DNA from 4 places in the Vibrio sp. 9-16B-A1 genome. Region 2 is predicted to be linked to each of the others. Evidence: predicted binding sites of a transcription regulator. Region 2 holds the regulator's gene; each other region holds the start of a gene.
What was found. The regulator PurR, encoded in region 2, represses purine synthesis genes. The targets are predictions, from matches to a motif close to TNANGNAAACGTTTNCNTNA.
Positions count from the first base shown of each region.

Region 1: glpX (class II fructose-bisphosphatase) is a predicted target of PurR. The motif match lies at 2,859-2,878, and genes of this name have one in related genera.
Region 3: ACVB80_RS19870 (uracil-xanthine permease family protein) is a predicted target of PurR. The motif match lies at 5,458-5,477, and genes of this name have one in related genera.
Region 4: ACVB80_RS13065 (inosine/guanosine kinase) is a predicted target of PurR. The motif match lies at 2,803-2,822, and genes of this name have one in related genera.

Region 1 covers NZ_JBSDZD010000017.1:33,289-41,274, forward strand. The annotation lists gene ACVB80_RS21265 (DUF805 domain-containing protein) at 6-434, shown strand; gene ACVB80_RS21270 (DUF3135 domain-containing protein) at 447-776, opposite strand; gene ACVB80_RS21275 (helix-turn-helix transcriptional regulator) at 946-1,572, opposite strand; gene glpX (class II fructose-bisphosphatase) at 1,733-2,740, opposite strand; gene zapB (cell division protein ZapB) at 3,143-3,385, shown strand; gene rraA (ribonuclease E activity regulator RraA) at 3,428-3,958, opposite strand; gene ACVB80_RS21295 (1,4-dihydroxy-2-naphthoate polyprenyltransferase) at 4,033-4,950, opposite strand; gene hslU (HslU--HslV peptidase ATPase subunit) at 5,093-6,427, opposite strand; gene hslV (ATP-dependent protease subunit HslV) at 6,443-6,976, opposite strand; gene ACVB80_RS21310 (SPOR domain-containing protein) at 7,119-7,652, opposite strand; gene cytR (DNA-binding transcriptional regulator CytR) at 7,770-7,986, opposite strand, start outside.
Region 2 covers NZ_JBSDZD010000002.1:210,204-218,189, forward strand. The annotation lists gene mukF (chromosome partition protein MukF) at 1-1,191, opposite strand, end outside; gene cmoM (tRNA uridine 5-oxyacetic acid(34) methyltransferase CmoM) at 1,194-1,988, opposite strand; gene elyC (envelope biogenesis factor ElyC) at 2,104-2,946, shown strand; gene torR (two-component system response regulator TorR) at 3,021-3,734, opposite strand; gene torD (molecular chaperone TorD) at 3,967-4,614, shown strand; gene purR (HTH-type transcriptional repressor PurR) at 4,921-5,925, shown strand; cyclic di-GMP riboswitch class I at 6,085-6,187, shown strand; gene ACVB80_RS04685 (TfoX/Sxy family DNA transformation protein) at 6,295-6,885, shown strand; gene ACVB80_RS04690 (TVP38/TMEM64 family protein) at 7,104-7,799, shown strand; gene ACVB80_RS04695 (DUF2007 domain-containing protein) at 7,796-7,986, shown strand, end outside.
Region 3 covers NZ_JBSDZD010000014.1:103,759-111,744, reverse strand. The annotation lists gene lpcA (D-sedoheptulose 7-phosphate isomerase) at 28-603, shown strand; gene ACVB80_RS19890 (class II glutamine amidotransferase) at 621-1,463, shown strand; gene purN (phosphoribosylglycinamide formyltransferase) at 1,524-2,165, opposite strand; gene purM (phosphoribosylformylglycinamidine cyclo-ligase) at 2,169-3,209, opposite strand; gene upp (uracil phosphoribosyltransferase) at 3,379-4,005, shown strand; gene ACVB80_RS19870 (uracil-xanthine permease family protein) at 4,162-5,412, opposite strand; gene ACVB80_RS19865 (DUF2066 domain-containing protein) at 5,717-6,883, shown strand; gene ACVB80_RS19860 (methyl-accepting chemotaxis protein) at 7,336-7,986, shown strand, end outside.
Region 4 covers NZ_JBSDZD010000007.1:115,447-123,432, forward strand. The annotation lists gene dinG (ATP-dependent DNA helicase DinG) at 1-399, opposite strand, end outside; gene ACVB80_RS13055 (porin) at 920-1,888, shown strand; gene ACVB80_RS13060 (DUF2057 family protein) at 2,040-2,714, shown strand; gene ACVB80_RS13065 (inosine/guanosine kinase) at 2,900-4,204, shown strand; gene ACVB80_RS13070 (H-NS family histone-like protein) at 4,271-4,678, opposite strand; lysine riboswitch at 4,982-5,166, shown strand; gene ACVB80_RS13075 (Na+/H+ antiporter NhaC family protein) at 5,264-6,859, shown strand; His leader region at 6,998-7,128, shown strand; gene hisG (ATP phosphoribosyltransferase) at 7,175-7,986, shown strand, end outside.

The sequences.
Region 1 (7,986 bases), on a different contig from region 2:
TAAAGATGTCGATTAAAACGCTGTTATTTTCTTTTCAGGGCCGGGTTGGCCGTAAGGTTTTCTGGATCTGGAACATTGCTTATTACGCCTGTGTGATGGGCCTGTCGGTTGGGATTGCCAAACTGTTTCCTGCCTTTGCCGGCATTATTACCGTTATTCTGCTCAGCCTGCTGCTGGTGCCGGATCTGGCGATCACCGCTAAACGCTGGCATGACCGGGGTAAGTCGAGCTGGTTCCTGTTGTGCAATATTCCGCTGATCCTGGGCCGGGTGATGGTACCGCCGGGTATGCCGGGCGCAGAAATGGGTCAGCCTGATATGGTGCAGGTGGTGGTTTCACTGGTGGCGCTGGTATGTGGGGCGTGGATCTTTGTTCAGTGTGGTTTGCTGAAAGGAGATGAGGCGGACAACCGTTACGGTCCGCCACAGGTCTGATTGTTTCTGAGTTTAGTTACTTCTGGGCCGGAAAGGGATCACGGTGGCATCCTGTTCCGGCTCAACATCTCCCTCCAGGGCGCAGCGGAAGCGGCCCATCTGAGCGGACAGCTCGTTCATCAGGGTGACATTGGTATGTACCGGGTTCTTGCATGAGCTGATCACCCTCTCGATGTGGGTCTGCTGGGCTCTGAGCCTTGGCTGCATCTCCACTGAAGCGTAAGTGATCATCTCTTCACACATCTGCTGACGAAACTCGTCAAAAGCGGCCGGATCGTTCTCAGCCAGTTCAACCAGCTCATCAAATGGTGGCAAGGTTTGATCGTATTGCGCATGTGCCATAGGCCCTCCCCGCAAAAATCTCCTGAACTTCACTGTAAGCATAATTCATAATTTGCTCAATAATTGACCGATCTCAATATTGTCTTAAAAATGAAACGTGCCATCAGGTGAGTATTGGCGGGGGGGAGAAAGTGGAAGTTGCTCATAACTGTATGAGCAATATCAGGAATTATTCTCCCTGTGTGGGACGGATCTGATAACAGCAGCGGCGCTGGCCTTTTACGATGTGTTCCTGGCGCTCGATTTCGGCCTGTTCACCGAGCAGGCGGCGGAAGATGTTCAGCTCTGACTGGCACAGACTTGGGCTGCGCTCTGCGGCTTTACAGATAGGGCAGTGGTTTTCCACCAGAAGGTAGTCCGAGCCGCTCTGGCTCAGTTCAGCCATGTAGCCTTCGCTGTCGCGCAGGGCGCGGATGGCTTCGAGTTTGTCTTCCAGGCTGTGGCAGTCTTTAAGGGCCTGCTGGTAGTTTTGAAAGGTTTTGATTTCCCGTTCCCGGGCGACTTTTTCCAGCGCTTCGTTACCGTAGAGTTGTTCCACTGCATCGAGGACATGGATAGCCAGATCGCCGTGGCGGTCGGTAAAGCAGGCGTGGCCTTTGGCGGTCAGGCGCCAGTGACGGGTAGGGCGGCCGACTTTAACCCGGATATCTTCAAATGCCAGCAGGCCATCGTCTTCCAGACTCTGCAGGTGCTGACGTGCACCCATGGTGGTCATGGCCAGATCATCGGCCAGCTTTTTAGCGGTCAGTGGCCCTTCGCGTTTGATTTTGTCCAGAATTCGGTCGGTGGTTTTCATACTTCCCCTGCCTGCCGGTGCGTCACTGCTTCATTTATTCGTCTCTTTATTATTATGAAGTATGGATTTAATAAAGCAAATTATTGATAAAAACCAGGCTGCCGGGCAATAAAAAACGCGGCCGGAGCCGCGTTTGGGGTAAAGCGTCTTCTGTGTGGAATTACAGAATGATGTCGCGTACTTCCGGGTCTTTACGCTCAAGGTAGTGGGTCGACTTGATGCGGCGGATGGTGCGGCAGCGGCCACGGATCAGCAGGGTTTCTGTGGTGGCAATATTGCCCTGACGACTGATGCCTTCCAGCAGGTCACCTTTGGTGATACCGGTTGCCGAGAAAACAACGTTATCGCTGCGGGCCATGTCTTCCATCTTCAGAACCAGACCGGCTTCAACGCCCATCTCTGCGCAGCGTGACAGCTCCAGATCGCCCATCTTACGGTTCTCTTCGGTGTCGCCTTTTACTTCGTGGCGTGGCAGCAGACGGCCGTGCATGTCGCCGTCCAGTGCGCGGATAACCGCAGCAGACACCACACCTTCCGGCGCGCCGCCGATGCAGTACATCATGTCGACTTCACTGTCAGGCATACAGGTCAGGATAGACGCTGCTACGTCACCGTCCGGCACAGCAAATACGCGTACGCCCATTGCCTGCATCTCTGCGATCACAGCGTCGTGACGTGGCTTGGCCAGGGTGATCACTGTCAGGGTATCCAGAGATTTACCCAGCGCTTTTGCGGTATTTTCCAGGTTCTCTTTCAGTGGTTTGTTCAGGTCGATAATGCCTTTGGCACCCGGACCAACAACCAGCTTTTCCATGTACATGTCCGGCGCTTTCAGGAAGCTGCCTTTCTCGCCTGCGGCCAGTACGGCCAGTGCGTTAGACTGGCCCATAGCCGTCATGCGGGTACCTTCGATCGGGTCTACCGCGATGTCTACTGCATCGCCGCCACGGCCAACGTTTTCGCCGATGTACAGCATAGGCGCGTCATCGATTTCGCCTTCGCCGATCACGATTTCGCCTTCAATGTCAGTTTTGTTCAGCAGTGAACGCATCACCTCAACGGCAGCGCCGTCAGCGGCGTTTTTATCTCCACGTCCTAACCATTTGTATCCTGCTAGTGCTGCACCTTCTGTTACCCGTGAAAATGCCATCGCCAAATCGCGTTTCATGCTGACTCCAAAAAACTTTTGAAAGAGGAATTTCGATATCTGTACCTGTGCTTTATCTGCGCTTTTCCCGTCGTTTCGGGGCTCAATAAACACACAGCGCGGCGATTCTATCACAGTTTGGAGTAAACGTTTGCTTTTTTGCCGGCTGGCGGAGTTTCCTCTGGTAAACCCTTGTCCGGACTGGGTTGATGCCGCCGAGAGTGGACTGATTTGTCAAAATTTGCTCAAAATCGCAGTTTTTTTAACCAAATAGACAGCTGAGGCAAACTTTGGGCGTGAGTCCGGCGGGCTTGCTGAGTAGAATGGATAGCAATCAGTGACGCTGACCCGCAGCTCGGTCCGGAGTGTTCCGGTCAGCAGGCAGCAGTCACATCAACCGAATCAAACAGACAGGTGGCGCGAATGTCATTAGAAGTACTAGAAAAACTGGAAGCAAAAGTTCAAACCGCAGTTGACACCATTGCCCTGCTGCAAATGGAAGTGGAAGAGCTGAAAGAGCAGAACGAGCAGCTGGCGAACGAAGCGAACGAGCTTAAGGGTAACCGCGAAGAGCTGGAGCAGCAGAACCAGCGCATGCGCGAAGAACACACTGCATGGCAGGAGCGTATCCGCAACCTGCTGGGCAAAATGGATGAAGTTGAGTAATCATCCGTCGGAAATAAAAAAGGGAGCATCTGCTCCCTTTTTTTAATCTTCTGAATACTCTTCTTCGTCGTCTTCAGGCTCTTCATCTGCTTCGGCATCGAGCGGCTCCTGAGACAGAATAATGCCGGTGTTGTCGGCATACAGATAATCTTCCGGCAGGAAGGTCACGCCGCCAAAGTTCACCGCTACATCCACTTCACCGATCTCCTGGGAAGCGGCACCGACCGGGATGGACGCCAGCGCCTGAATGCCGACGTTCATGTCTTCCAGTTCGTCGACTTCGCGTACGCAGCCATAAACCACAATGCCTTCCCACTCGTTTTCTTCGGCCAGGGAAGCCAGTTCGGCGTCGATCAGAGCACGGCGCAGGGAACCCCCACCATCGATCAGCAGTACGCGCCCCTGTCCGTCCTGTTCAAGGACAGAGCGGATCAGGCCGTTGTCTTCGAAGCACTTCACCGTGGTCAGCTGACCGGCAAATGAGGCACTGCCGCCAAAATTGCTGAACATGGGTTCGACAACATCCACCTGGTCCAGGTAAATGTCACATAACGCTGAGGTGTTGTATTCCATACGCATCATCTTCTTTTGCAAGGTTCTTTTTCGAGTATATAACGCCGGTAAGTCATTGCAATGACAAGGCGCAATTATGTCATCAGAGTTTGACCGGTGATCACGATTGAGAACAGCAAGTTAGTCACCAGCGCGCACTTGACTATGACCGGCATCATAGGCGCCAGCTCCACCGGGCGGTTTGCCGCCATGACCGCGTGGCCGTGTTTAAACAGCAGGGTGAGGGCCAGCAGCATCAGCAGGGCCCAGCCTGAGAGCGCCTGTCCCAGCATCAGGTACAGGACAAATGACAGGCCACCGCCACCAAGCAGCAGCAGGTGATAGAGCTTGGCTTTGTCTGCGCCGAGGCGAACCGCCATGGTACGTTTGCCGCACTCACGGTCATTATCGATGTCGCGCATGTTGTTGATATTCAGCACCGCAACTGCCAGAAGACCGCAGCCGAGCGCGGGCAGGAAGATGTCAGCGCTGATGGAACCTGTGTGCAAAAAGTAGGTGCCGGCTACGCCCAGCAGGCCAAAGAACAGAAACACCGACAGGTCGCCCAGGCCGACATAACCATAAGGCCGGCTGCCGACGGTGTAAGCGATGGCGCTGATGATCGCCAGTACGCCGAGCAGCATAAAGGCGATGATGCTGCCAGGTGTCTGCAGGGCATAAAAAATCAGCCCGAGGCCGGAGACGGCGGTCAGAATGATATTGATGATGATGGCTTTACGCATCTCTTTGACGCTGACTGCACCGGACTGTATCGCCCGGGTTGGGCCGAGGCGCTGATCGTTATCGGTGCCTTTGAGGGCATCGCCGTAGTCGTTGGCCAGGTTGGAGAGGATCTGCAGCAAAATGGCGGTGACCAGCGACAGCAGCATTACCTGCCAGGAAAACCGGCCGCTGAGCAGTGCAAGGCTGCTGCCGGTGGTGATTGAGGCAATCGCCAGTGGCAGGGTTTTGGGCCTGGCGGCGTCGAGCCAGATAGCAAGGGATTGGTTCATAATGTGTAACAGTAAAGCTGACCGGGGTAAATTTTTGTGGCGACAGTATAACCAAAAAAAGCGCTCAGCCTGTATTGGGAGAGTAATAATTGATAATAAAAAAATGCCCGCCGGGTGGCGGGCACTGCAGTAACCGGAGTGATTACAGGATAAAGCGGCTCAGGTCTTCGTCTTCGACGAACTCACCCAGTTTGTCTGTCACGTACTGAGCGTCGATGGTGATGGTCTCATCACCCGGGTGCTCAGTCGCTTCAAACGACAGCTCTTCCATCAGACGCTCCATTACAGTGTGCAGACGACGGGCACCGATGTTCTCGGTGGTTTCGTTAACCTGCCATGCTGCGTCGGCGATCTTCTTAATACCGTCTTCGCTGAAGTCGATGCTCAGGTCTTCGGTTGCCATCAGGGCTTTGTACTGCTCGGTCAGTGACGCTTTCGGCTCGGTCAGGATGCGGCGGAAGTCATCGCTGGTCAGGGCTTCCAGTTCAACGCGGATCGGCAGACGGCCCTGCAGTTCAGGGATCAGGTCTGACGGGCTGGCCACCTGGAATGCGCCGGATGCGATAAACAGGATATGGTCGGTTTTCACCATGCCGTGCTTGGTCGAGACTGTGCTGCCTTCGATAAGCGGCAGCAGGTCACGCTGGACACCCTCACGGGATACGTCCGGGCCAGAGGTTTCGCCACGCTTGCAGATCTTGTCGATCTCATCGATAAATACGATGCCGTGGTTTTCCACGTTGTAGATCGCCTGCTCTTTCAGCTCTTCCGGGTTGACCAGTTTCGCCGCTTCTTCTTCGATCAGCGCCTTGAAGGCATCTTTGATCTTCATCTTGCGGCTCTTCTTGGTGTCGCCGGACAGATTCTGGAACATGGACTGAAGCTGGTTGGTCATCTCTTCCATGCCAGGAGGCGCCATGATCTCCACACCCATCTGAGGCGCAGCTACGTCGATGTCGATCTCTTTGTCGTCCAGTTTGCCTTCGCGCAGTTTCTTGCGGAAGATCTGGCGGGTATTTGAAGTATCTTCCTGGGCTTCGTTCTGGCCCCAGGCATCACGCGGTGGCGGCAGCAGCGCATCCAGTACGCGCTCTTCTGCTCGTTCTTCTGCGCGGAACTTCACTTTTTCCATTGCCTGCTGGTGTGTCATCTTCACTGCTACATCGGTCAGGTCGCGGATAATGGTTTCCACTTCTTTACCCACATAGCCCACTTCGGTGAATTTGGTCGCTTCGACTTTCATAAATGGCGCGTTGGCCAGTTTCGCCAGGCGGCGGGCAATTTCGGTTTTACCGACACCGGTCGGACCGATCATCAGGATGTTTTTCGGGGTCACTTCGACGCGCAGGCTCTCTTCGAGCTGCATACGACGCCAGCGGTTACGCAGCGCGATCGCAACCGCGCGCTTCGCTTTGTCCTGACCAATGATATGACGGTTGAGTTCGTGAACAATTTCACGTGGGGTCATTTCAGACATATTGAATTCCTTTGGTTACTCGGCTGCGATTTCAAGCTCTTCCACCGTGTGGTGGTGGTTGGTGAAGACACAGATGTCTCCGGCGATCTTAAGCGACTTCTCTGCAATTTCGCGTGCGTCCAGTTCGGTGTTCTCCAGCAGGGCGGTAGCCGCTGCCTGGGCGAAGTTACCGCCTGAGCCGATAGCGATCAGGTCGTTTTCCGGCTGAACCACGTCACCGTTACCGGTAATGATCAGAGAAGCGGTTTCATCGGCAACCGCCAGCAGGGCTTCGAGTTTGCGCAGCGCACGGTCAGAGCGCCAGTCTTTGGCCAGCTCAACCGCAGCTTTGGTCAGATGACCCTGGTGCATTTGCAGCTTGCTTTCAAAACGTTCGAACAGGGTAAAGGCGTCAGCGGTGCCACCGGCAAAACCAGCCAGTACTTTGTTGTTGTACAGGCGGCGCACTTTTTTGGCGTTGCCTTTCATTACTGTGTTTCCAAGAGAAACCTGGCCATCGCCCGCGATGACAACTTTATTATTCCGGCGTACTGATACGATTGTAGTCACGTTATTTACCTTTTAATTCGCCTGTCGATTAGTGGTTATATGTGGCTGCCGGGTATTTTTTCAAGGGGGAAGGGAAAAATTGACCCGGGGAGGCGGGGATAAAAAAGCCCCCGGCCGGATAGACCGCCGGGGGCTCTGAATTCTACTGATCTTTCCAGATCGCGCACGGTTCGATTTTGGCGCGCTGCAGTTTGTGCTTGTCGCGCTCAGCTTCACGCTTGCGCTCGTATGGCCCCAGCACCACCCGGTACCAGCTGCTGTCTTCCTTTTTGCGGATATGACTGCTGATCCCCTGGAAAGCGATCATGGCTTTGCGCTCTTCTGCCTGTGAACGCTTTTTGTATGCGCCGCACTGCATGATGTATGGCACATCCGAGATTGCCATCTCTTTGGCTTCGACGTGAACTTCCCGCTGGGGCAGGGTTTCAACGTACTCCCACTTCTCCTCAGGAGGGGGCGGGATCGGTTTTGATGGCTTCGGCTTTGGTTTGGGTTTGCTCTGAACCTGCGGCTGAGGCGGCTCAGGGTCCTGGCTTAAGGTATACAGGCCATAACCAAAGGCCCCGGTCAGCAGCAGTGCAAGCAAACCCGCTTTCCACGGCTTTTTCTTCGGCGTTGATCGCCGGGCCGGTTTTTTCTGTCCCCGGCCTCTTCTCACGTAATCTTTATTCGCCACGTTACTATGCTTGAGTTAAATGAAAAACGCCTGACATGGTAATCCAGGATCAGGCGTCACTTCCAGTGATGTGAGTCAAATGGGGAAGCCAATTGGCATTTTTTCCCCGTTTGAGGATTAGCTTCGGGGGGGCATGGCGCTGTTGCGTATCACCAGGGTGGTTTCAAGCAGGCGCGAGCCGGCGTGCACGTCACGCCCTTTGAGGATCTCCAGCAGCATCATCATCGCCTGGCGGCCGATTTCATATCTCGGCTGGGAGATGGTGGTCAGCGGCGGATCGCAGTACTGGGCAAACTGAATATCGTCAAAGCCGACGAATGAGATGTCCTGCGGG
Region 2 (7,986 bases):
TGTTTGCGGGTGAGCGGCGAGGTAGTCGCGCAGCACCAGACCAAGGTCAATCGGTGCGCCCTGCTCTTTGTGTACTTTAAGCATTGCCGCGATCCGCTCGGACAACTCATCATTTACCTGTTCGAATTCTTCGTATTCCACGTCCAGTGGCACTTCACCGGTGACCTCGTCATTACGCAGTACCAGCGCTTCGTCGCGCATATCGCGCAGTCGCTCGGCATCGGCGAACGTCAGCTGCCACGGCGCATCGAAGTAGTCTTTAATCGACTGACGCAGGCGCTGGCTGAAGGCCCGGTTCTTATCCATATCAATCGCGGTACGGATAAATTTGTGTACGTGACGGTCGTAACCGATCCAGAGATCGATCGCCTGCTGTCCCCAACTTACGATGCGATCGAGCTTCATCTGCAGCCCATACAGGGTCTCTTCGATAAACTCCAGCTCACTCTGGCCGTAAACCAGCTCCTGAATGTCCAGCAGCTGAGTCTGCATCTCATCCCCCGCAGCCTGCAGGGTGTCCTGCAACTCACGAAGGGTGTCGGACGTCTCGGTCAGCAGCGATTCACAACTGCTAATCGCTTCGCGCCAGTCCTGGTTTAACAGCTCTGCAATCTGGTCTTTAACCGACTGCTGCTGCTCGTCCATGACACGCTGGTTAAGGTCGATCTGGTCAAAGATCTCGCCAACCGAGTACTTCAGCACGCCGTATACGTTTTTCTTCCAGTGCCCCGGAGTACCACCTTCTTTGGCTGCGGCGATGGCTTTTTCCATCTCATCAGCAACCATAGAGAGCTGAATAGAGAGCCGGAGTTTGGAGAACTCACGGTGGCGTACATAGTAATCAGTGATACCGACAGCCAGCGGGCTGAGACGATAGATGCTCGCCCCTTCGGTCATCTCACTGGTAAACCGGCTTAACAGGCGCTGGCGCACCATTTCGTTAATAGCATTGTTGGCGCGAAACGCCGATGCTTCTCCGGTTTGCTCAAAAAAGCGGGTGACAATAGAGAACGCGTCATGCAGCTCCCCTTCGCCCAGCTCTTCATCAAATCTTTCATTGCTTAATACAGCTAACGCGATCAAAAAAGCCAGGCGCTCTGTCGATAAGCTCAATGAGAAATCGTGTTGCTTAACCCAGCCGACCAATTCATCGATTGGCTGCTCAGCAACATCCTGTGAAAATTCACTCATTGTCAGTCCTGTTGTTGTTCTTTCTTCCGGGCCAGTACATGAATGTAGCGGCCCAGAGAGCGGTATGGCTCCTGACGACACAGCTTTCTTTCGAGAGCCAGTACGTCCTCAGGCTGGTAATCGCCCATATACTGGTGATTACCTATATAATCATGGAAACAGCGAATGCCAGATTTGACTTCTATATCAAATCCGGACTGTCCTATCCACTGGTAAACGTCTTCCGGTATCAGTCCCTGCTGTGGCTGCAGCTTAAAGCGCTTGCGGTGTGGCATGCCATTCAGCACGTGCGGAATGTTGCCACACACCACATTTTTGTAGACCAGGCCGTGGTGGTTGTAGAACATCACCGATGCCACTCCACCCGGTTTAACCTGCTCAAGGACTTTTTCAAGTACAGCGCGGGGCTCAGCAAGCCACTCCATCACGGCGTGAAACAGCACCAGATCCACCTGGGTGTCCAGGTGCTGGTCCACTTCCTGAGCCGGACAATGAATCAGGCGATACTGCTCAAGCAGCCCGTTCTTTTCAATGTCCTCTTTGGCGAGCGTCAGCATTTGTGAAGAGAGGTCACATAATGTGATCTGGTGCCCGCGCTCAGCAATTTTTTGCGACATCTGACCCAACCCGCCACCTGCGTCGAGCACATTCAGGGTTTGTTCTCTATCATTAAGAAGGTTAAGGGCGTAAACTAAATCTTCCCAAACAATGACTTGTCGGATATCACCCTTACCCGTCTGGTAAATATTTTTTGCGAATTTGTGGGCAATATCGTCGAAATTGCGATCTTCTCTCACGGCGGCTTAGGTTATCATGTCTAATCGTGCCGCCTATTCTGGCACAGGATTTCAACTAATAAAGGTCTGTGTGCCTTTTTCATAACCAAGTGATGATTTTTCGGACTATTTGTATATGTTTGAGCTGAAAAAAGTGTTTGCTTCCCTGCTGATGCCATTGCCTGCCCTGCTTATCCTGGGCATGCTGGGGCTGATACTGGTGGCATTCACCTCAAGACGAGCCACGGGCTGCGCAATCATTCTGATGTCGTTTACCGGCATCTTCCTTGCCTCTTTCCAGCCTGTCGCCTCTAAGCTCCTGATGCCACTTGAACGCCAGTACAAAGGCTTTCTTCCGGTCGAAGGAACGATTGATTACGTGATGGTGCTGGGGAACGGCCATATTGTCGATGACGATATTCCGCCCACCTCTGAGCTGAGCAGGATAGCTCTGATGCGCCTGACTGAAGGGATCCGGATTTTGAGAATGTATCCGGGCTCCAAACTGATCCTCTCAGGTTATGCCGGGGGCTCAGAAATCAGTCACGCCCGCATGATGGCCAGAGTTGCACTGGCGCTCGGCGTACCCAAAACCGATATTGTGCTGCTTGAAACCGCCAAAGACACCTGGGAAGAAGCACGCCAGGCCGCCGTGTTTGTTTCACGCAAACGCATGGTACTGGTGACCTCTGCCAGCCACATGGAGCGCGCGATGAATGAGTTCCATGATGCAGGCCTGGACCCAATCCCTGCCCCGACTAATTTCCTGGCACACGATGCACAGATGCAGGCATGGAACCGCTACCGCCCGTCAGCCAAATACCTGGAGTGGAGCGAAACCTACTGGCATGAAACCATGGGCCAGCTGTGGAGCGGCCTGAGAGATTTTGCAGCCGACACTCATAGTCAGGCTTCAGCATCCACCAACGCAGCGCCAACCACAACAACTCCTGCAACGGAAGTTTCTCCGATGGAGTAAAAACACTCTCATTAAGAAAAACGGGAGCACTGTCAGTGCTCCCGTTTTTTTATGCGTATATCCGCAGCCCTGAACTAGTCTCCGGCAAACATATACCCTTCACCGTGGACCGTCACAAAGATCTGCGGGTTCTTCGGGTCCTGCTCCATCTTGGCACGCATACGCCGAATCAGAACATCAATGGTTCTGTCGTTAGGCGCATCCACACGGTGACTGATCATGTTCAGAATACGCTCACGGCTCAGTACTTTATTAGGATGAGACGACAGCGCGACTAACAGCTCATACTCGGCCTTGGTCAGTTTCACCGGCTCACCATTACGGCTCAGCGCGCGGCGCTGAACATCAAAGGTCCACTCACCAAAACGGATAAGCTGTCCGGACTCTTCCTTACGGGTCTCACTTGAGCGGGCCTCAGCCACCAGAGAAATCCGCCACAGCAGGTTTTTCACCCGAACCAGCAGCTCGCGCAACTCAAACGGCTTGGTCACGTAATCATCTGCCCCCATTTCCAGCCCGACAATGCGGTCAATACTGTCGGTACGGCCGGTCACCAGGATAATACCGATATCCGACTGGCTTCTCAGCTCCCGGGTCAGCATCAGCCCATCTTCACTGGGAAGGTTGATATCCAGCATCACCAGATCCACACTGCTGTTTGCCAGCACTTCGCGCATCTGCTCGCCGTTTTCGGCTTCGCTGACGGTATACCCTTCATTTTGAAAGTAACCCGCCAGTTTGCTGCGTGTTACTACATCGTCTTCAACGACCAAAACGTGATAGCTCATCTACACCACTTATATTTCTTCTGATTTCATTATTATTCTATTCACAATCCGTTACATTTCTAGCAAATAGGCTAAAATTAATAGTGTTTCCCGGGTTTTATTGATGCAAGACAAACCGGAGACGACTGTTAACATATTGTCAAAACAACACTTTTTCTTACATAACCCGACCGGATGCTGTTCATATATATGCGATACAATCGCCACATCAATAGTTTACGGAGTACCCGACATGCAAGAGAGCAAGCTGTTTAACGAAAAGCGTGCCGAAATATACTGGTGGCTGTCCAGCCTCTTTGCCAGGGAGATCAATGAAAAAGAGCTGGCGACCTATCACACCCCTGAGATCCGCAGCTTCATCAGCGGCCTGGGTGAAACAGAGCAGCTGAAAGCGTCCACTACCGCCCTGGTTGATGCCCTTAACCGTCTGCAGGACAGAGAAGATGCCATGATCGAACTGGCCGCTGACTTTTGTGGTCTGTTCCTGACCACTGACAAAAACGCCGCCCTGCCCTATGCCTCGATGTACATTGGCAAAAGCGGCCTGCTCAATGATGAGCCTGCCCGGCAGATGGAAGAACTGATGCAGGAAAAAGGCATTTCAATGCAGGAAGGCTTCAACGAACCGGCGGATCACCTGGCCGTTGAGCTCGATTTTTTGGGTAACCTCATCATCCGCTCCAACGAGTGTGAAAAACCGGAGAAGTTCGAAGCATCGCTCCTGGAACAGAAAGCCTTCATTGATGAGTACCTGCTGAGCTGGGTTCCTCAGTTTAAGCAAAAATGTCAGCAGTTTGACGAGTTTGGTTTTTATGCCGCGGTAGCGTCGCTTTTGCATGACTTCCTGATCCTGGACGGACACTACCTGGCGGGCGAATAGGCCTGCCAGACCTTTTTAGCTGGCGTTAAGAAAAATTAATTTGTGTGATGGAAACGCGGCAAAATGACATATTTATGATTGTCAGGTCTCAATTATGAGTCTAGAATTGTGACCGCAAACGATAAAATATGATAAACCATTTGGAAAGCAAGGTAAGCCGCTGTTAGTTAGCGGTTTTTTGTTTTTTAACAGATATGTTTTCAGCCAGGTTCGCTTTTCACGCCAACTTTTCTGACCGCAGTATGGCCTTTTCCCCTGCGGCAGAACTGATAAAAGCGCCCATACGGCAGAAACAGGAACAAATATATGGCCACAATTAAAGATGTTGCGCGTTTAGCTGGGGTGTCCACCACCACAGTCTCGCACGTGATTAACAAAACCCGCTTTGTTGCTGAAGCAACGCAGGAAAAAGTGCTGCAGGCAGTAAAAGAGCTAAACTATGCTCCGAGTGCCGTAGCGCGCAGTCTGAAATGTAATACTACCCGTACTATCGGTATGCTGGTCACCCAGTCAACCAACCCGTTTTTCTCGGAAGTGGTTGATGGTGTGGAAAGCTACTGTTACCGCCAGGGCTACACCCTGATCCTGTGTAATACAGGCGGTATCTACGAAAAGCAGCGCGACTATATCCGCATGCTGGCAGAAAAACGTGTCGACGGCATCCTGGTGATGTGTTCTGACCTGACCGAAGAGCTGCGTGAAATGCTTGATGCTCACGCGGACATCCCTAAAGTTATCATGGACTGGGGCCCTGAAAGTTCAGGTGCCGATAAGATCATCGATAACTCAGAAGAAGGTGGCTACCTGGCGACCAGTTATCTGATCAAAAACGGCCACAAAGACATTATGTGTCTGTCTGGTCAGTTTGAGAAAGCGATCTGTAAAGAGCGTATCGCCGGTTACAAACGCGCAATGGAAGAAGCCGGTCTGCCATTCGAAGAGAAGAACATCATTGAAGGTAACTTCGAATGTGATACTGCTGTCATGGCAGCAGAGCAAATCCTGGCGATGGACAAACGTCCGACCGCTGTGTTCTGCTTCAATGACACCATGGCGCTGGGTCTTATCAGCCGCCTTCAGGAAAAAGGCTTACGCGTCCCTGATGATGTTTCCGTGATCGGTTACGATAACATGGACCTGTCGGCGTACTTCTCGCCACCACTGACGACCATCCACCAGCCTAAACGCCGTGTGGGTAAAACAGCATTCGAGCTGCTGCTGCAGCGCATCAAAGATAAAGAACATGAGCGCCGCGTGTTCGAGATGCAACCTGAGCTGGTTGAACGTAAGTCAGTTAAACGCCTTGGATAAGGCAGCATAATGAAACAAAGCACGCATAACGCGTGCTTTTATTTGGATCAATGTCACACTAAATGCAGACGAGTGTGATGTTAATTCCGCTTTTTCACTATTATTTTTTATATCAGGCTTTCTCCGAAATACGATTTCAAATGAAAACCTGAACTGATGTCACGCACAGGGCAAACCACCTGAAAGGGTGGGACGCAAAGCCACCGGCCTAATCCAGTAACTGAGACGTGTCAGGGACTGGGATGGTAGCGGGGTTGCCGATGGCAAATATGCACACCAGCGCGAGCTCGCGCTATCAGTCATGCATCGATTTGCTCAAATGCTCGGACCTGAATTTAGTGGCGGAACTTCTAAACCGGGACATACAGCATGAACAAACCTACTCTAAAAAACTCGCTGAGACTCTTCGAGAGTCTGGGAACTATTAAATCCCGTTCAATGTTCGGAGGCTTCGGCGTCTTCGCGGACGACGTAATGTTTGCACTGGTGGTTGGCGATACCCTTTTCATCCGCGCTGACAACCAGAAAGCAAAAGATTTCAAACTGGCCGGCTTCGAACCTTACATTTACAAAAAACGCGGCTTCCCCGTGGTCACCAAATACTTCGCCCTGCCAGAGGCAATGTGGCAGACACCGAACATCATCATTGAAGAAGCCACCCACGCACTCGAAATTGCCCGCCAGGAGAAAGAGCAGCAGGCTCAGGCCAAACCTGACCGTCTGAAAGATCTGCCTAATCTTCGCCTTGGTACCGAACGAATGCTTAAAAAAGCCGGTATCTGCAGTGTGGAAGAGCTGCAAAATCAGGGTGCAGCAGGCGCATATAAAGCCATCCAGCAAAGCCATTCAGGCAAAGTGGGCGTAGAACTGTTATGGGCGCTTGAGGGAGCGATCCGCGGCAGTCACTGGTCTGTTATTCCACAGGCCCGGCGTGATGAACTGCTCAGTCAGGTGGGCTAAAAATTTAACGTGAACAAACACCGGCTTGATGCCGGTGTTTTTGGTTGCGCGGTACGTGGTACGTGGTACGTGGTACGTGGTACGTGGTACGTGGTACGTGGTACGTGGTACGCAGTTTACGGGCTTTACCGGCCACCACAATGAAACTCTTTATATCTGAAAGAAATCTCACTGTTTCCCTGTCATAATTCTAAGAGACATAAAAACGGAATATTGAGATGAACAAAAAGGTCGTTATCGGAATCGTACTGTTAGCCGCTATTGTGGGGCTGGGTTATCAGTTTGGTCCCCTGCTGACTCTGGAAAACGCCAAAACGCAGCAGGCGGCGCTGGCGGGCTTTATTGAACAAAACTTTTTGTTAGCCTTTGGTGGCTACTTTCTTTTATACGTTGCGGTGACCGCGCTTTCCATTCCCGGCGCTACCGTGGTTACCCTGCTGGCTGCCGCCCTGTTTGGCTTTACCAACGGCCTGCTGCTGGTCTCTTTCGCCAGCACCCTTGGTGCAACCCTGGCATTTCTCAGCAGCCGCTACCTGCTGCGTGACTGGGTCCAGCAGCGCTTTGGCAGTAAGCTGACCACCATCAATCAGGGCATTGAGCGCGACGGCGCGTTTTATCTCTTCTCCCTGCGGCTTATCCCGGTTTTCCCGTTTTTTCTGATTAATCTGGTGATGGGCCTGACCCCTATCTCTGCCGGCCGTTTCTATCTCATCAGTCAGATAGGCATGCTGCCTGGCACCGCAGTGTACGTCAACGCCGGTACTCAGCTGGCTCAGATAGAATCGCTTTCAGGTATCGCTTCCCCTGCGGTACTGGGCTCATTCGCCCTGCTGGGGATCTTCCCGGTCGCAGTGAAATGGCTGATGGCAAGGTTTCGCAGCGTACCGGACGGCACATCTGAGGGGCGTTCATGAAGCTGTGTCACGCTTCCACACCGCCTGAGGCTCATATCCTGTGTGAGATGCTGAAAACCCATGGCATAGATGCTGAAGTGCGGGGTGAGGGGCTGTTCGGGCTGCAGGGAGAGCTGCCATTCGGCTCAGACAGCGAACCGTATATCTGGCTGTTCAGACCTGAGCAGTTTAAGCAGGCCAGCGGACT
Region 3 (7,986 bases), on a different contig from region 2:
ATAACAGACAATCAGAGAGAAAGCCCTATGTACCAGGATTTGATCCGCAGCGAGCTCAACGAAGCCGCTCAGGTTTTGCAGGCGTTTTTGGCCGACGACAACAATATTGCGCAGATCGAAGCAGCAGCGAAAATGATCGCTGATTCGTTTAAGCAGGGTGGCAAAGTGCTTTCCTGTGGTAACGGTGGCTCGCACTGTGACTCGATGCACTTTGCTGAAGAGCTGACCGGCCGATACCGTGAAAACCGTCCGGGTTACCCGGGGATTGCGATTTCTGATCCAAGCCACCTGTCGTGCGTGAGTAACGACTTTGGCTATGACCACGTGTTCTCACGCTATGTGGAAGCGGTAGGTTCAAAAGGCGATGTACTGTTTGGTCTGTCGACTTCAGGCAATTCGGGCAACATTCTGAAAGCGATCGATGCGGCAAAAGAGAAAGGCATGAAAACCATCGCCCTGACCGGTAAAGACGGCGGCAAGATGGCAGGCCTGGCGGACATTGAAATCCGTGTACCTCACTTTGGCTATGCGGACCGTATTCAGGAAGTGCATATCAAGATCATCCACATCATCATTCAGTTGATTGAAAAAGAGATGGCGTAACAGGAGAGTCAGGGAAGATGTGTGAACTGCTCGGCATGAGTGCCAATGTGCCGACCGATATCTGTTTCAGCTTTACCGGACTGATGCAGCGCGGCGGAAATACCGGGCCGCATCGCGATGGCTGGGGGATTACCTTTTATGAAGGGCGGGGCTTCCGTACATTTAAGGATCCGAATCCCAGCTGTCAGTCTAAAATCGCTGAGCTGGTGCAGAACTATCCGATAAAAAGCTGCGCTGTGGTCAGCCATATTCGTCAGGCAAACCGTGGCGGGGTGAATCTGGAAAACACCCACCCGTTTACCCGCGAGCTGTGGGGACGATACTGGACTTTTGCCCATAACGGCCAGCTGACTGGCTATGACTCACTGGATACCGGTTTTTTCCGGCCTGTGGGTCAGACTGACAGTGAGCGCGCATTTTGCTGGCTTTTGTATAAGCTGGAGCAGAAGTTTCCCCAGCCACCGGAAGATATGCCAGCGGTGTTTGAGTACGTACGCGAATGCTGTGACCAGCTCAGGGGAATGGGCGTGTTTAATATGCTGCTCAGTGATGGCGATTATGTGATGAGCTATTGTACCAACCATCTCTACTGGATCACCCGCCGGGCACCGTTTGGCGAGGCCAGCCTGATCGATGAAGATGTCACGATCGACTTTCAGCAGGAAACCACGCCCAATGATGTGGTGACGGTTATTGCGACACAGCCCCTGACGGATAATGAGCAGTGGCAGCGGATGAAGCCGGGTGAGTACAGCCTGTTCCACTTTGGTGAGTTGCTGGCAGGTAACCATGACCAGCTGGCTCATGTGGCGTATCCGCCGAAGAAAGTGAAATCCCAGGCGCCGACAGAGCCTTTGTGACTCTCTGGTAGCAAGTATTAAAAAAGGTGGCATCAGCCACCTTTTTTAATACTTGCTTAATCAGTCCTGCGCGTAGCCCTGAGTGCCTAACGGCTCTCCATCCAGTACGGCCTGACCCTGGCTGTTCATCACCAGGCGACCTGACAGAAACCAGTCCACTACCATAGGGTAGATGCCGTGTTCCTGTGACTGTACCCGCTCATTGAGCAGTTCCGGCGTGTCATCATCAAACACCGGCACTTTGGCCTGCAGTATCACAGGGCCACCATCGAGCTCTTCGGTAACAAAGTGAACACTGGTTCCGTGTTCTTTATCTCCGGCTTCAATGGCGCGCTGGTGGGTATGCAGCCCCGGGTATTTGGGCAGCAGGGAAGGGTGAACATTCACCATTTTTCCCAGGTAATGACGGACGAACTCATCAGACAGGATGCGCATGTAACCGGCCAGTACCACCAGGTCGGGCTGGCAGCGGTCGATCTGAGCCATCAGCTCAGCGTCGAACGCTTCGCGGGAAGCAAATTCCTTTGGATTGACAAAGTGGGCATCAATCCCACTTTGTCTGGCGCGCTCAAGTCCGTAAGCGTCAGCCTTATTGGAAAAAACGGCGCTGACTTTTCCACGGATACGGCCGGACTCACAGGCATCAATCATAGCCTGTAAGTTGGAACCGTTACCTGAAATTAAGACAACGATATTTTCCATGGTTTAGCGGATCTCTACCTGCTCTTCGCCATCTTTGGCAGAAGCAATTTCACCGATAACCCAGGCGTTCTCGCCTTCTGCTTTCAGCAGTTCAACCGCCGCATCTGCCTGATCTTTTGGCAGGGCAACGATAAGGCCTACACCACAGTTAAAGGTGCGGTACATTTCGTGGGTCTCAACGTTACCTTTCTCCTGCAGCCAGGAGAAGATAGCCGGCCATTCCCAGCTGTTTCCATCAACGACGGCTTTAGTACCTTCTGGCAGTACGCGTGGGATGTTTTCCCAGAAGCCACCACCAGTGATGTGAGAAATTGCATGGATGTCATGCTGCTCAATCATCTTCAGTGCAGATTTAATGTAGATGCGGGTCGGCTCCAGAAGCTGCTCGCCGATAGTGCGGCCGCAGAGCTCTTCGTTCAGGTCCGCGCCGGATACTTCCAGGATCTTGCGGATCAGTGAGTAACCGTTTGAGTGCGGGCCACTTGAACCAACAGCGATCAGTGCGTCACCTTCGGCTACTTTGGTGCCGTCGATCAGGTCTTCTTTTTCAACTACGCCAACACAGAAACCTGCAACGTCGTAGTCTTCGCCTTCGTACATGCCCGGCATTTCAGCAGTTTCACCGCCGATCAGTGCACATCCAGCCTGTACACAGCCCTCACCGATACCGGCAACCACGTCAGCTGCGGTATCTACATCCAGTTTGCCTGTCGCGTAGTAGTCCAGGAAGAACAGAGGTTCTGCGCCCTGAACGATCAGGTCGTTCACACACATCGCGACCAGGTCGATACCGATGGTATCGTGTTTTTTCATATCCAGAGCCAGGCGGAGCTTGGTACCCACGCCGTCAGTACCGGAAACCAGTACAGGCTGCTTATATTTGGTCGGCAGTTCACAAAGTGCACCGAAGCCACCGATGCCACCCATTACTTCCGGGCGGCGAGTGCGTTTTACCACACCCTTAATACGGTCAACCAGAGCGTTGCCTGCGTCGATGTCTACACCAGCGTCTTTATAGCTAAGAGAAGAGTTGTTACCACTCACGGGGATGTCCTCGTCATAGGTTGGATGTGAAAAACGGCGCTATTCTAACAGGGGTTGAACGGAAAAGGAAAACGTTTGCGTCAGTTTTTTTTGTTGTCATTCAAACCTGAAATATCATTCAAAACCATGTATACTCTGGCGGTTTATTTAAAATATGTCGGAGTTGGAAATGAAAGTTGTTGAAGTGAAGCATCCTCTGGTTAAACACAAAATCGGTTTGATGCGTGAAGGGGACATCAGCACCAAGCGCTTTCGCGAACTGGCTACAGAAGTAGGCAGCCTGTTAACTTATGAAGCGACTGCGGATTTTGAAACCGAGCGCGTAACCATTGATGGCTGGAACGGCCCGGTTGAAGTTGACCAGATCAAAGGTAAAAAAGTGACCGTAGTGCCAATTCTGCGTGCTGGTCTGGGTATGATGGACGGTGTACTTGAGCACATGCCAAGCGCACGTATCAGCGTGGTAGGTATCTACCGTGACGAAGAGACCCTGGAGCCGGTTCCTTACTTCAACAAACTGGCGTCTAACATCGATGAGCGTATCGCTCTGGTTGTTGACCCTATGCTGGCGACTGGTGGTTCGATGATCGCTACTATCGACCTGCTGAAAGAGAAAGGCTGTCAGCACATTAAAGTGCTGGTTCTGGTTGCAGCTCCTGAAGGTATCGAAGCGCTGGAAAAAGCACACCCGGATGTAGAGATGTACACTGCAGCGATCGATGAGAAGCTGAACGACAAAGGCTACATCGTACCGGGTCTGGGTGACGCGGGTGATAAGATCTTTGGTACTAAGTAAGCGAACATTTTTCGCTTTATTTATGTATGAATGAAAAAGGGAAGCTGTTGCTTCCCTTTTTGTTTTTCCGGTCCTGGGAGCGCTTTGCTGCTGGGTCCTGGGTTATGGGGAATTTCACCCCAGAAACCCAGGACCGGGTGACCCAGTACCTGTCTTTTACGCTTTATCCTCTTCCATCTGCGCATTATCAACCACATGGTTTTCACCCAGGTCATCCGGCAGGATGAGGTTGAGTGCGATAGCCACGATACCGCAAAGGCTGACGCCCTGCAGGCTGAAGTCGCCGATGCCAAATGCCATGCCGCCGATACCAAATACCAGGGTTACCGCCACGATCACCAGGTTACGTGATTTGTGCAGGTCGACATTGTTCTTAATAAGCGTGTTCAGGCCAACGGTCGCGATAGAGCCAAACAGCAGGATCATAATGCCGCCCATCACCGGTACCGGAATGGTTTGCAGCAGAGCGCCCAGTTTGCCAACCAGTGCCAGTACAATCGCAGTTACCGCAGCCCAGGTCATGATCACCGGGTTAAATGCTTTGGTCAGCATTACCGCACCGGTCACTTCTGAATAAGTGGTATTTGGCGGCGCGCCCAGCATTGAAGCTGCCATGGTTGCCACCCCGTCACCGGTAATGGTGCGGTGCAGGCCTGGTTTTTTCAGGTAGTCTTTGCCGGTTACGTTGGAAATCGCCAGCATATCGCCAACGTGTTCAACGGCAGGAGCGATGGCTACCGGGATCATGAACAGTATGGCATTGATGTTAAACTCCGGGAAAGTGAAGTTTGGCAGGCCCAGCCAGGCTGCCTGCTCAACCGGGGTGAAATCAACCACGCCATACGCCAGGCTCAGGCCGTAGCCGACGCAGATACCGCCAAAAATAGGCAGCAGCTTTAAGTACCCTTTGGCAAAGACGCTGATGGCGATAGTGGTTGCCAGTGACGCGCAGGCAATGATCAGCGCTGCGTTACCGTCAACCAGCTGTACGGCACCGTCACCGGTTTTACCCAGTGCCATGTTGACCGCAACCGGCGCCAGGCCCAGACCGATCACCATAATTACAGGACCGACGACCACTGGCGGCAGCAGTTTATGGATAACCGCTACGCCTTTGGCTTTAATCACTGCACCCAGCAGCACGTATACCATACCGGCTGCCATCAGGCCGCCCATGGTGGAAGCAACGCCCCACGCCTGTACGCCATACATAATAGGAGCAATAAAAGCGAAAGAGGAAGCGAGGAAGATAGGGACGCTGCGACGGGTAATGAGCTGAAATAACAGGGTACCGACACCGGCACCGAACAGAGCTACGCTGGGGTCAAGGCCGGTCAGCAGTGGGACCAGAACCAGAGCACCAAACGCGACAAACAGCATTTGGGTACCTTGCAGTATTTGGGACATTGGGCTTTTCCATTTCTTGTAAACAAAATTCGCAGGATTCTATCACCCGGCAATCGTTTGCGCATTAGATATAGATCAAGAAAATGGGAGCCTGGCCCTCACTCTTTGTCAGAGCTGCTGCTTTTGTGGGCAGGTTCTGAACATGAATGAAGCGGATGAAAACCAGGGACGGTTTTTGTTAGTACCACCTCTTTTGGTGCAGGTCAGCCAGGTGTTAAAGCTGGTCGGGTACGCGCCGCTTTACTTGCCCCTGCCTGGATACTTGCTTATCATCAGAGGTTCAATTACAAGAGGTAAGCGTTTTATGAAGCGAGTTTTGGCCGGGTTGTTGTGTGCGCTGGCGATGCCAGGGTATGCGATGACCAAAGTGGATGTTTTCTCAACCGAAATTGTTTTGAGCGATGAGAAGAATGCCGAGACCCTGGCGCAGAGCGAAGGTCTTGAGCAGGTGCTGGTGAAAGCATCCGGCTCACAGCAGGTAAAAGAGAACCCGGTGGTGGGCAAGGCACTGCGTAACAGTGGTCAGTATCTGACTCAGATCAGCAGCAGTCAGCACGATGGTCAGCCGAGCCTGAAACTCAGCTTCAACTCCCGTCAGGTTCAGTCTCTGCTGACTCAGGCAGGACTGCCATACTGGTCACCGGTGCGTGCCAATATTCTGGTGTGGATGGTGGAAGAAGACCGCTACCAGCGTCAGATTGCCTGGGAGCAGGCCGGTTTGCGTTCAGTAGCATCGCTGCGGCAACTGGCTGAGCAACGTGGCCTGCCGTTGACTATTCCGGTCGGTGATATTGAAGACGTGACCTCGATTTCCGCGCCGGATCTGTGGGGCGGTTTTGTAGCGCCTTTGAGTCAGGCCAGCAGTCGCTACCCGGTAGATGCCGTTCTGGTTTTGCGGGTACAGCACCGCCAGAGCAGCAGTTCAGTACGCTGGACACTCTATGATCAAAAACCAGAGCGTATTGCCAGCGAGCAGGCAACGCCACTGACCGGACAGGCGTCCGGCGCGCTGGTCACTGCGTTCGAGCAGGTGGTGGATGAAGTCACCAATCACTATGCAGACAAAAGCGCGGTGAAAGTCTCTGATACCTCAACCCAGAGCGTGATGGCCCGTTTTGTGGAAGTGAACAATGCCAATGATTTCTTTGGTCTGGAGTCCCTGCTGAAAGGGCTGAACTCGGTCGCTTCCGTAGACGTGATAAAAATCCAGGGTAACAGCGTGCAGTTCCGTATCCACCTGCTGGCTCCTCAGGCAGACTTTGAGCGTGAGCTGGGTAACTTTAATCAGCTGAAAGCGATCGAAGCCCAGTGGATGCCGGAGCCGGCAGAAGAAGTCGCGCCAGAGACGACGCTTCCTCCTGAGTCAGGTGAGGCGTTGCAGGCAACAGAGGGTACAGAAGTGCTGACAGAACCACAGCCACAGCAGACAGAGCCGGTTCAGCCGGAACTGCTGTATGAGTGGCTGAGATAAATTTTATTTATTTTTGCTTTCAAAGCCTTCGCTGAATATATGCGAAGGCTTTTTTTATTGGCGCAATATAGTGTATTCGTCGACCAGTACTCAAATATCACCGTGCTCTCATTAAGAGAAAGCTAATTATTATGACTTTGTGGGCTTGGTAATGGATTTATTATTTGTGTAAATAATATATGTTGAAATCATTATACAGTAGATGTTAATTATCTGAGTTGAATATCATTTGGTTGCAAGTGCTAGTGTGTTCATATCTAATCATTCTTCGGATCTTTATAATTCCGGTTGATAAGACGTCTTGCAAATAAGCTATAAAACTTCCCTCAGCCACCGTTCATACCTGATATAGGGTGATACCAGCTAATGGTGGCTTTTGTCCCAATTTCAACGTGTTTGCTCAGCCCAATTGGGGGCAAAGCTTACAGTGTAAAATCTTAGGCAGTTACCAAATGAATATTAAAGATATAAGCATAAGGAAAAAGTTCGCGATTGTTTTTGGCGTGATAGGTATTGCTATCGTTCTGCAGATCCTGTTTTTGGTCTCTCACATTAATCAGATCAAAGCCTCTTTTGATGAGTTTGCAGCTGAAACCGTGCCGAGTGTTATGCTAGTTAAGAATACCCAGCTGAATATTATTGTGATGCGTAAAGATCAGTTCTCTTTGTTGCCAAACATGGAGCATCCGGAGCTGATGAACTGGCTGGAAGGGATCCGCAAAGTCGGGCGTGAGGTTCAGGGCCAGCTGGATGAGTACCGTGAGGGGCTTTGGGATGATCGTGACCGGGCCGCTTTTGAAAAAACAGAGCAGGCGTGGAGTGCGTTTCTGACGAAAAGCCACGGTTTTGAACAGGCCATTGAACAGCGTAATGTAGTGAAAGCCAATGAGATCGTTCTGGGCAGCTTTGATACTTACAGCGCGGTGCTTGATGCCCTGCAGGAGCTTGGTGAGCTAAATCAGACTTATATTGATGAAGATCAGCAGCGTATTGATTCACGGGTGGATCAGGCTATTTACTACAGCTTCGCCGGTATCGCAGGCCAGATCGTGTTTATGCTGGTGATGGGAGCCATCCTGAGCCGTCAGATTTGCAACCCTCTT
Region 4 (7,986 bases), on a different contig from region 2:
CGTTCCGCTGGCCTGCGCCAGCTTTTCTGCGCAGCAGTAGCGCTGGCGGCCTTTGGCAATGGTGAAACTGAAAGGCTGATCGCTGATACGGCGGAAAAGAGGCAGGTCTTTGTTCACCAACTGCTCCTGCAACGCCACAGTAGCGGTCGCGATCACTACCTTCTTATTGTTATGTCGCGCAAACGGAATGCTGCTCATCAGATAGGCGAGAGATTTACCAATGCCGGTACCGGCTTCTGCAACCAGAATGCGGTTTTTATCGTGATATTCGCCGCCCAGGGTTTTTGCGATTTCGGCAACCAGATAGTTTTGTGCCCGGCGGGGGATAAAGTTGTCCAGTTGATGTTGCAGATTTTGGTAGCTGTTACGGATGGATTTTTGTACGTGTTGACTAAGCATTGGCTGCCTCAAATTTTGACCGCGGGATTGTAGCACAAACCCAAAATCCCCGCCTATAGTACGCAAAAGAGATGGTTTTTGGGTAAAGCTGGATCTTAATCACAAAAAAAAACTGAACCATCAGGAGGTTAGGGAGGGGGTAATGTTTGAGCGAGATTATCTGTCAGTTAATGTTTTTGTAATGGATGATTGTGCTGTCATTAATGCCTCATGAGCTTGCGTATAAATTTATATGCTGAAAAAATAAAAACTTCAGAACTCAATTTTTTACTAATATATGGTGTGATTTTGCTCTAAATTTGTTGCTGGTTAATGTAAGTTATTGATTTGCAAGGTTTGAGGTTTTTTGATTTGTGTTTTTTTATCAATTTGACAGCCCGGGATTTATCTTGCAATCTTAACTTCGAATTTAGCGGAATCGGCTTTGACACCAGATGTTCGAATCGGTTCCAACTAAACACAAAAAAATATATAGGGAACCGAAACGGAATTCCCATCTAAGAAAAGGCAGTGGATTATTATGAAAAAGACTCTAGTAGCTCTAGCAGTTATGGCAGTAGCTGGTACCGCTAACGCAGGTATCGAGCTGTACAACAAAGACGGCGTTACCGTAAACATGAAAGGTGACATCGAAGTCCAGTACGTTCAGGCTATCGGCAACGAAGAAAAACTGAAGCAAAAAATCGATGATGCTGACTTCGGTTTCGATACCCGTTACGCAATGGATGACGCAACTCAGGTAGGTTTCTACTACGAGTTCTCTGGCGCTGACAACGATAAAAATAACCCAGGTCAAACTGGCACTTTTAAAGTTGGTAATGTTTACGTTGGTTTCTACAACGACCAGTTTGGCTCTCTGAAAATTGGTAAACTGGACACTCAACTGGATGATGCTGGTATTGGTTCTGATTACCTGTTCGGTATCACCAAGTTCTTCAAAGACGCTGGTTTCGGCGGCCATGAAGCAGTGCGTTACGATCTGGACAAAGGTGATTTCTACTTCGGTCTGGGTGCGATTCAGAACAAACATAAGTCTAACACTGGCCTTAAGGGCGAAGATGGTACTCACCTTGATGCAAAAATTGGCTACCGTGTAGCTGATTTCGATGTTCGCGCATTTGCTGGTCAGTCTAAGATTGATGAAGCTGCTAACACAAATGATGAGAAGCTGACTCTTCTTGCTCTGGAAGCTACTTACTCTGGCGTTGAAAACCTGAACCTGCAAGCTGCAGTTTACAGTGGCGACCTGAAAGAAGCAGATGCTAATGCTAAGACTTACGCTCTTGCAGCAGACTACACTATGAATGCATGGAAATTCGCTGGTGCATTCAGCCGCGTAGATGAGAAAGGTGACAACGACTTCAACACTTGGTTCCTGAATGCAGGTTACACGATTGCTCCTTCTACTACTGCATACGTAGAGATCGGTGACAACAGCAAAGACAACACTGATATGGGTTACGGTATCGGTATTAAAGCTGAATTCTAATCTGAGTTGTTAGAAGTAACTGATTGTAAAGCCACCTTATGGGTGGCTTTTTTATTGCGACAGAGTTCACCAGAAGGCTGTAATATGGAGTTCTGGTTCTTTAGCGCAGCAATGTTTAAATTATTGGCTATGTGTTGAACGGGGTAGAGGTATGAACTTGAAGACATGTTTTGCTTCATTAGTTGCGGGTGTTTTGGTTAGTTTTGGTATATCAGCAGCGGATATAGTTCCTGCTAATGGCGTTAGCCTTTTGTTCGTTAATGGTGTTGAGGCTGACAGCAAGATGAAACCAGCCAAGTTGAAATCCGGGCTTAACCAAATTGTGGTTGAAATGGATAAGTCAGTTGGAAAAGGGGGAGGGGATGCACGGTTCACCTCTGCGCCATACGTCATTACTTTCAGTGCTGGTGTTAATGATATTAAGGTTAATCATCCAAAAGTGTACAGCGTAATCCACGCTGAACAGGTATTTAAGGGTAACCCAAGTTGGCGCCTGACAGCCGATGGAAAAGCCGTTGAGCACCAAAGTGATAAGTTAAAAGGCAAAGAAGGCTTCATGCCTTATTACGAAACCGAAAAACTGTTGGCTGAATACAATGCGCAAAACAACATCGACCTCGGTGTAGCAGCCGTTGCGGTATCAGCTTCCGAAGCTGTAGCCCCGGCCAAAACCAAACCAGCCAAAAAACAAAAAACACAACAAAAAGCCGCAGCCAAAACCAAACAGCCTCACCCTCAGGCACTGGAACAGCTGAAAGCCTGGTACCTGAAAGCCTCAGCTGAAGACAAAAAAGCCTTCCGCAAATGGGTCATCGACCAGGAATAATTGCTTAATCAGACAGAGCCGGCGTGCTCTGTCTGGTCTTCCCGCCTCTCTAAATCCCGCTTCCCGCTTCTCGTCTCTTCTTTTTTTTTGGGGCAAACGTTTGCTATCCTTGGCTATATTGCTGGGGATTGGCTGGCAGGCTAAAATCTCCGTCCCGACATGTCTCCTTACAGTTTAACGATACTATGAAATTTCCCGGTCAACGCAAATCCAAGCACTATTTCCCCGTTCATGCCCGCGATCCGCTGGTGAGCCAGGCTCAGACCAGCAAAAAAATGTCGCGCACTCATATTGTTGGTATTGACCAGACTCTGGTGGATATCGAAGCTAAGGTAACGGATGAGTTTATTGCCAAATTCGGTTTAAGTAAGGGACATTCTTTGGTTATTGATGACCAGACCGCAGAGGCGCTTTATTCGGAACTGAAAGAAGAAAACCTGGTAACCAATGAGTATGCAGGCGGTACTATTGGTAACACGCTGCACAATTATTCGGTTCTGGCTGATGACAAATCTATCCTGCTGGGCGTAATGAGCAGCGATATTCAGATTGGCAGCTATGGCTACCGTTACCTGTGTAACACATCAAGCCGCATGGATCTGAACCACCTTCAGGGTGTGAACGGTGCGATTGGCCGCTGTTTTGCCCTTATCAGTGAAGACGGTGAGCGCACCTTTGCGATCAGCGAAGGTCAGATGAACCAGCTTCACCCGGATAATATTCCTGAGCACATCTTTAAAAAAGCTTCTGCTTTGGTTCTGACAGCTTACCTGGTGCGCTGCAAAGATGGTGACCCAATGCCGGAAGCCACCATGCAGGCGATCGAATACGCGAAGAAACACGATGTTCCTGTTGTTCTGACCCTGGGCACCAAATACGTGATTCAGGATGATCCGGAATACTGGCAGCAGTTCCTGAACGATCATATTTCAGTGGTTGCGATGAACGAAGATGAGGCTCAGGCCCTGACTGGCGAGGATGACCCTCTGCTGGCCGCTGACAAGGCGCTGGAGTGGGTAGACCTGGTATTGTGTACTGCTGGCCCTGTAGGTCTGTATATGGCTGGTTACACTGAAGACAGCGTGAAGCGTCAGACCAGTCTGCCACTTCTGCCTGGTGCGATTGCTGAGTTTAACCAGTATGAGTTCAGCCGTCCGGCAAAGAAAGACTATGTGGATAATCCTATTAAGGTTTACTCACATATCGCGCCTTATATGGGTGGCCCGGAGAAGATCAAGAACACCAATGGTGCGGGTGATGCTGCACTGTCTGCTCTTTTGCATGATATGGCCGCAAACCGTTATCACAAAGATAATGTGCCAAATTCAAGCAAGCACCAGCAGTCATTCCTGACTTATTCTTCATTCTCTCAGGTATGTAAGTATTCTAACCGTGCGAGCTATGAAGTGCTGGTTCAGCACTCTCCGCGTCTGTCCCGTGGCCTGCCGGAAAGAGAAGACAGTCTGGAAGAGGCATACTGGGAAAGATAATCAGAACCGGAAGATATAAAAAAAGAGCGCTTATGCGCTCTTTTTTATTAATTAAACAAATATAAACTATTTGATTAGGAAATCTTCCAGGTTTGCACCGTTGTCCAGCTCTGCCTGAATTGCAGAAGGTGTACGGCCCTGACCAGTCCAGGTTTTTCTTTCGCCATCTACGGTGTACTCGTATTTAGCCGGACGTGGTTCACGTTTTTTCTTGGTTTTTGCTTTGCCTTCGCCAGACATTGCTGCAATCAGGTCTTCCAGTGCAATACCTTCTTTAGCAATCATATCGGCATATTCAGCCAGTTTAGCTTCGCGCTCTGCTTTTGCAGCTTCTTCTGCTTCAGCAGCTTCACGACGCTCTTCAACAACTAAAGTTAATTTTTCCAGCATTTCCTCAAGAGTTGAGAAATCTACATCGCGGGCAAAAGCACGCAGGCTGCGAATATTCAGCAGAGTCTTAGTAATATCTGACATGACAAATCCTGTTTAATTATTTTGTTAACGCTTTAATCATAACAGCGAAAATAAAGAATACAATATTTCCTCTGGTAAATACTTATATATTGTTGTGTGTATATCATAAAAATGACACTTCCCTGACTTTGGAACTTAAAAAAGGCGGTATTCACGGGTGCGCCAGTAAGTGTAACTGGTTGCATTGTGTGCGGTGAGCGCTATATCTGGCAAAGTGTAAATAAGCATTAACTTTGTATTGCAATACCGCTCAGGTCCGGTAGTATTGCCCGAACCTGATTTGAAAACTCTGTATAAAGAGCTTTTCAACGTAGAGGTGCGGTGGCTATCAGTATATGCTCTTAGGGTGACACCTTTGAGGAGCACAGAAAGGAGCCATACGCCGAAGTGACAGAGCCGGTCGAAGCCTGTCGCTGGGGTTATCTCCGAACAGGAATAACACTGCCATAGTCTATATTGTTGTTAAACTATGGAGCGCTACTGTAGGGTTGGGTGAAGTGTCTGCTTCCCTGTCGCTTGTTCAACTATGCCTGTACCCGGGCTGTCTGCAGTAGATCTCTGACCAAACACTGGTTAATGAAGATCATGAATACTATCGATTATACTAACTCTGCACTCTCGCTGTTACCGCCGTTAATAGCGCTGGGTCTGGCTATTCTTACGCGACGCGTACTGATTTCTCTTGGTGTCGGCATTTTGCTTGGCGCTGTCCTTCTCCACGACTATTCCGTGACTGCCTCAGTTTCCTATATCGCTTCTACTGTCAGCGGACTGGTTATTGAAGATGGCGGTATAAACAGCTGGAATATGAGCATTATTGCTTTCCTTATTCTGCTGGGTATGACTACCGCTCTGCTGACACTCTCTGGCGGTACCCGAGCTTTTGCTGAGTGGGCTCAGGTCCGGGTTAAAAGCAAACGTGGCTCTAAGCTGCTGGCGGCCTCTTTGGGTGTTTTCATCTTTGTTGATGATTATTTCAACAGCCTGGCGGTCGGTGCGATCTCCCGTCCTGTGACGGATCGTTTCTATGTTTCCCGTGCAAAGCTGGCTTACGTTCTTGACTCTACCGCAGCACCAATGTGTGTGCTGATGCCGGCATCGAGCTGGGGCGCATATATTATGACCATTATTGGCGGTATTCTGGTTACCCACGGTATGACCGAATATTCAGCCCTTGGTGCCTACCTGCGTATGATCCCTATGAACTTCTACGCTGTTTTCGCACTATTAATGGTATTCGCCGTTGCATGGTTCCAATTAGATGTGGGTCTGATGCGTCAGCGTGAAATTGAAGCGTCTCAGGGGCAAGGCTTTAATGGTGATAACGACAGCGAAGAAGCACACGATATTAATGAAGAGCTGGATATCGTCGAAAGTGAAAACGGCCGCGTTGCTGATCTGGTGTTCCCTATTATTGCGCTGATTATCGCAACGATTGCGGCAATGATTTATACAGGCGGTAAATCACTGGCTTCCAGTGATTTACCATTCTCTGTGCTTGGTGCATTTGAGAATACCGATGTAGGTAAGTCACTTTGTTACGGTGGTTTGGTTGGTCTTGCAGCTGCGCTAATTACCGTTCTGCGTCAGAAGCTCTCTTTTGCTGATATTGGTATGACAATGTGGATTGGTGCTAAATCTATGTTTGGTGCAATTCTTATCCTGTTCATTGCATGGACAATTGGTTCGGTTATTGGTGATATGAAAACCGGAGCTTATTTGTCATCTCAGGTGCAGGGTAATATTGACCCACATTGGCTGCCGGTCATTTTATTCCTGCTGTCTGGTCTGATGGCATTTTCTACCGGCACCTCATGGGGAACGTTCGGTATTATGCTGCCAATCGCTGGTGATATGGCCGGTGCGACAGATTTGGCACTGATGCTGCCAATGCTGAGTGCGGTTCTGGCTGGCTCTGTATTTGGTGACCACTGTTCACCTATTTCAGACACGACGATTCTGTCGTCTACCGGTGCGCGCTGTAATCATATTGACCACGTTGCTACTCAGCTGCCTTACGCACTGTCTGTGGCGGCCGTCTCCTGTATTGGTTTCATCGTGCTGGGTATGAGCAGCTCGGTTGCGCTCTCTTTCGCTGCGACCTCTGTGGCTTTCGTACTTGTCTGCTTTGCCTTGTCGGTGGTGGCTAAGTCCCGCCAGACTAAAGAAGCGGCGTTATAAGCGTCAAATGTTACGAGGGGAGCCGTTGGTTCCCTTTTTTTTTATCTGATGTTTAATTTGGGGTTGCAAAATAAAATCAGCCCGGTTAGTGTGAAGTTAACTCAAGGAGATACACATCATGCGTAAATCAGTAATGAACATTCATCATCACCATCCTGACTAGTCTTTCGGGAGGTTTACGCACACCGGGAGACAGGAAAGTCCCGGTGGTATCAGAGATGACAGATTAAGATCCCCGGGAGACACCAAGCTTCCGGGGATTTTTTCTTTTTGTACTGTTTACTTTTGATACAAAATTCGCACAGGGAAAACGCAATGCAAACACAACGCTTAAGAATCGCTATTCAAAAAAAAGGACGCCTGAGTAAAGAGTGTCAGGAGCTGCTGAAAAAATGCGGCGTTAAGTTCAACATCATGGGTGAGCGTTTGGTCGTCCACTCAGAAAACATGCCTATCGACCTGCTTCTGGTTCGTGATGACGATATCCCGGGTCTGGTCATGGATGGTGTGGTTGACCTTGGCTTTATCGGAGAGAATGAACTGGAAGAAGTTCGTCTTGAACGCCTGTCCCGCGGCGAGCCAAGTGGTTTCACCGCGCTGCGCAGACTCGACTTTGGCGGCTGTCGTCTGTCCATTGCCATCGACAAGGATGAAGAGTACAACGGCCCGCAGGATCTGGCTGGAAAACGCATTGCTACCACCTACCCACAGTTGCTCAAACGCTACATGGACGAGCAGGGCGTCCCATTCTCAACCTGTATGCTGACCGGCTCGGTCGAAGTTGCCCCGCGCGCAGGCCTTGCTGACGCGATTGCTGACCTGGTGTCTACCGGCGCAACCCTTGAAGCCAATGGCCTGAAGGAAGCGGAAGTGATCTTCCGTTCCAAAGCCACCCTTATCCAGCGTGACGGTGAATTCGCTGCTGACAAGCAGGCGCTTATCGAAAAACTGCTGACCCGTATGCAGGGCGTGATTCAGGCCAAAGAGTCCAAATACATCATGCTCCACGCTCCAACTGAAAAACTCAATCAGGTTAAGGCGCTGCTGCCTGGCGCAGAAGACCCAACCGTACTTCCGCTGTCTGCTGAGCAAAATCGTGTGGCGGTACACCTGGTCAGTACTGAAAA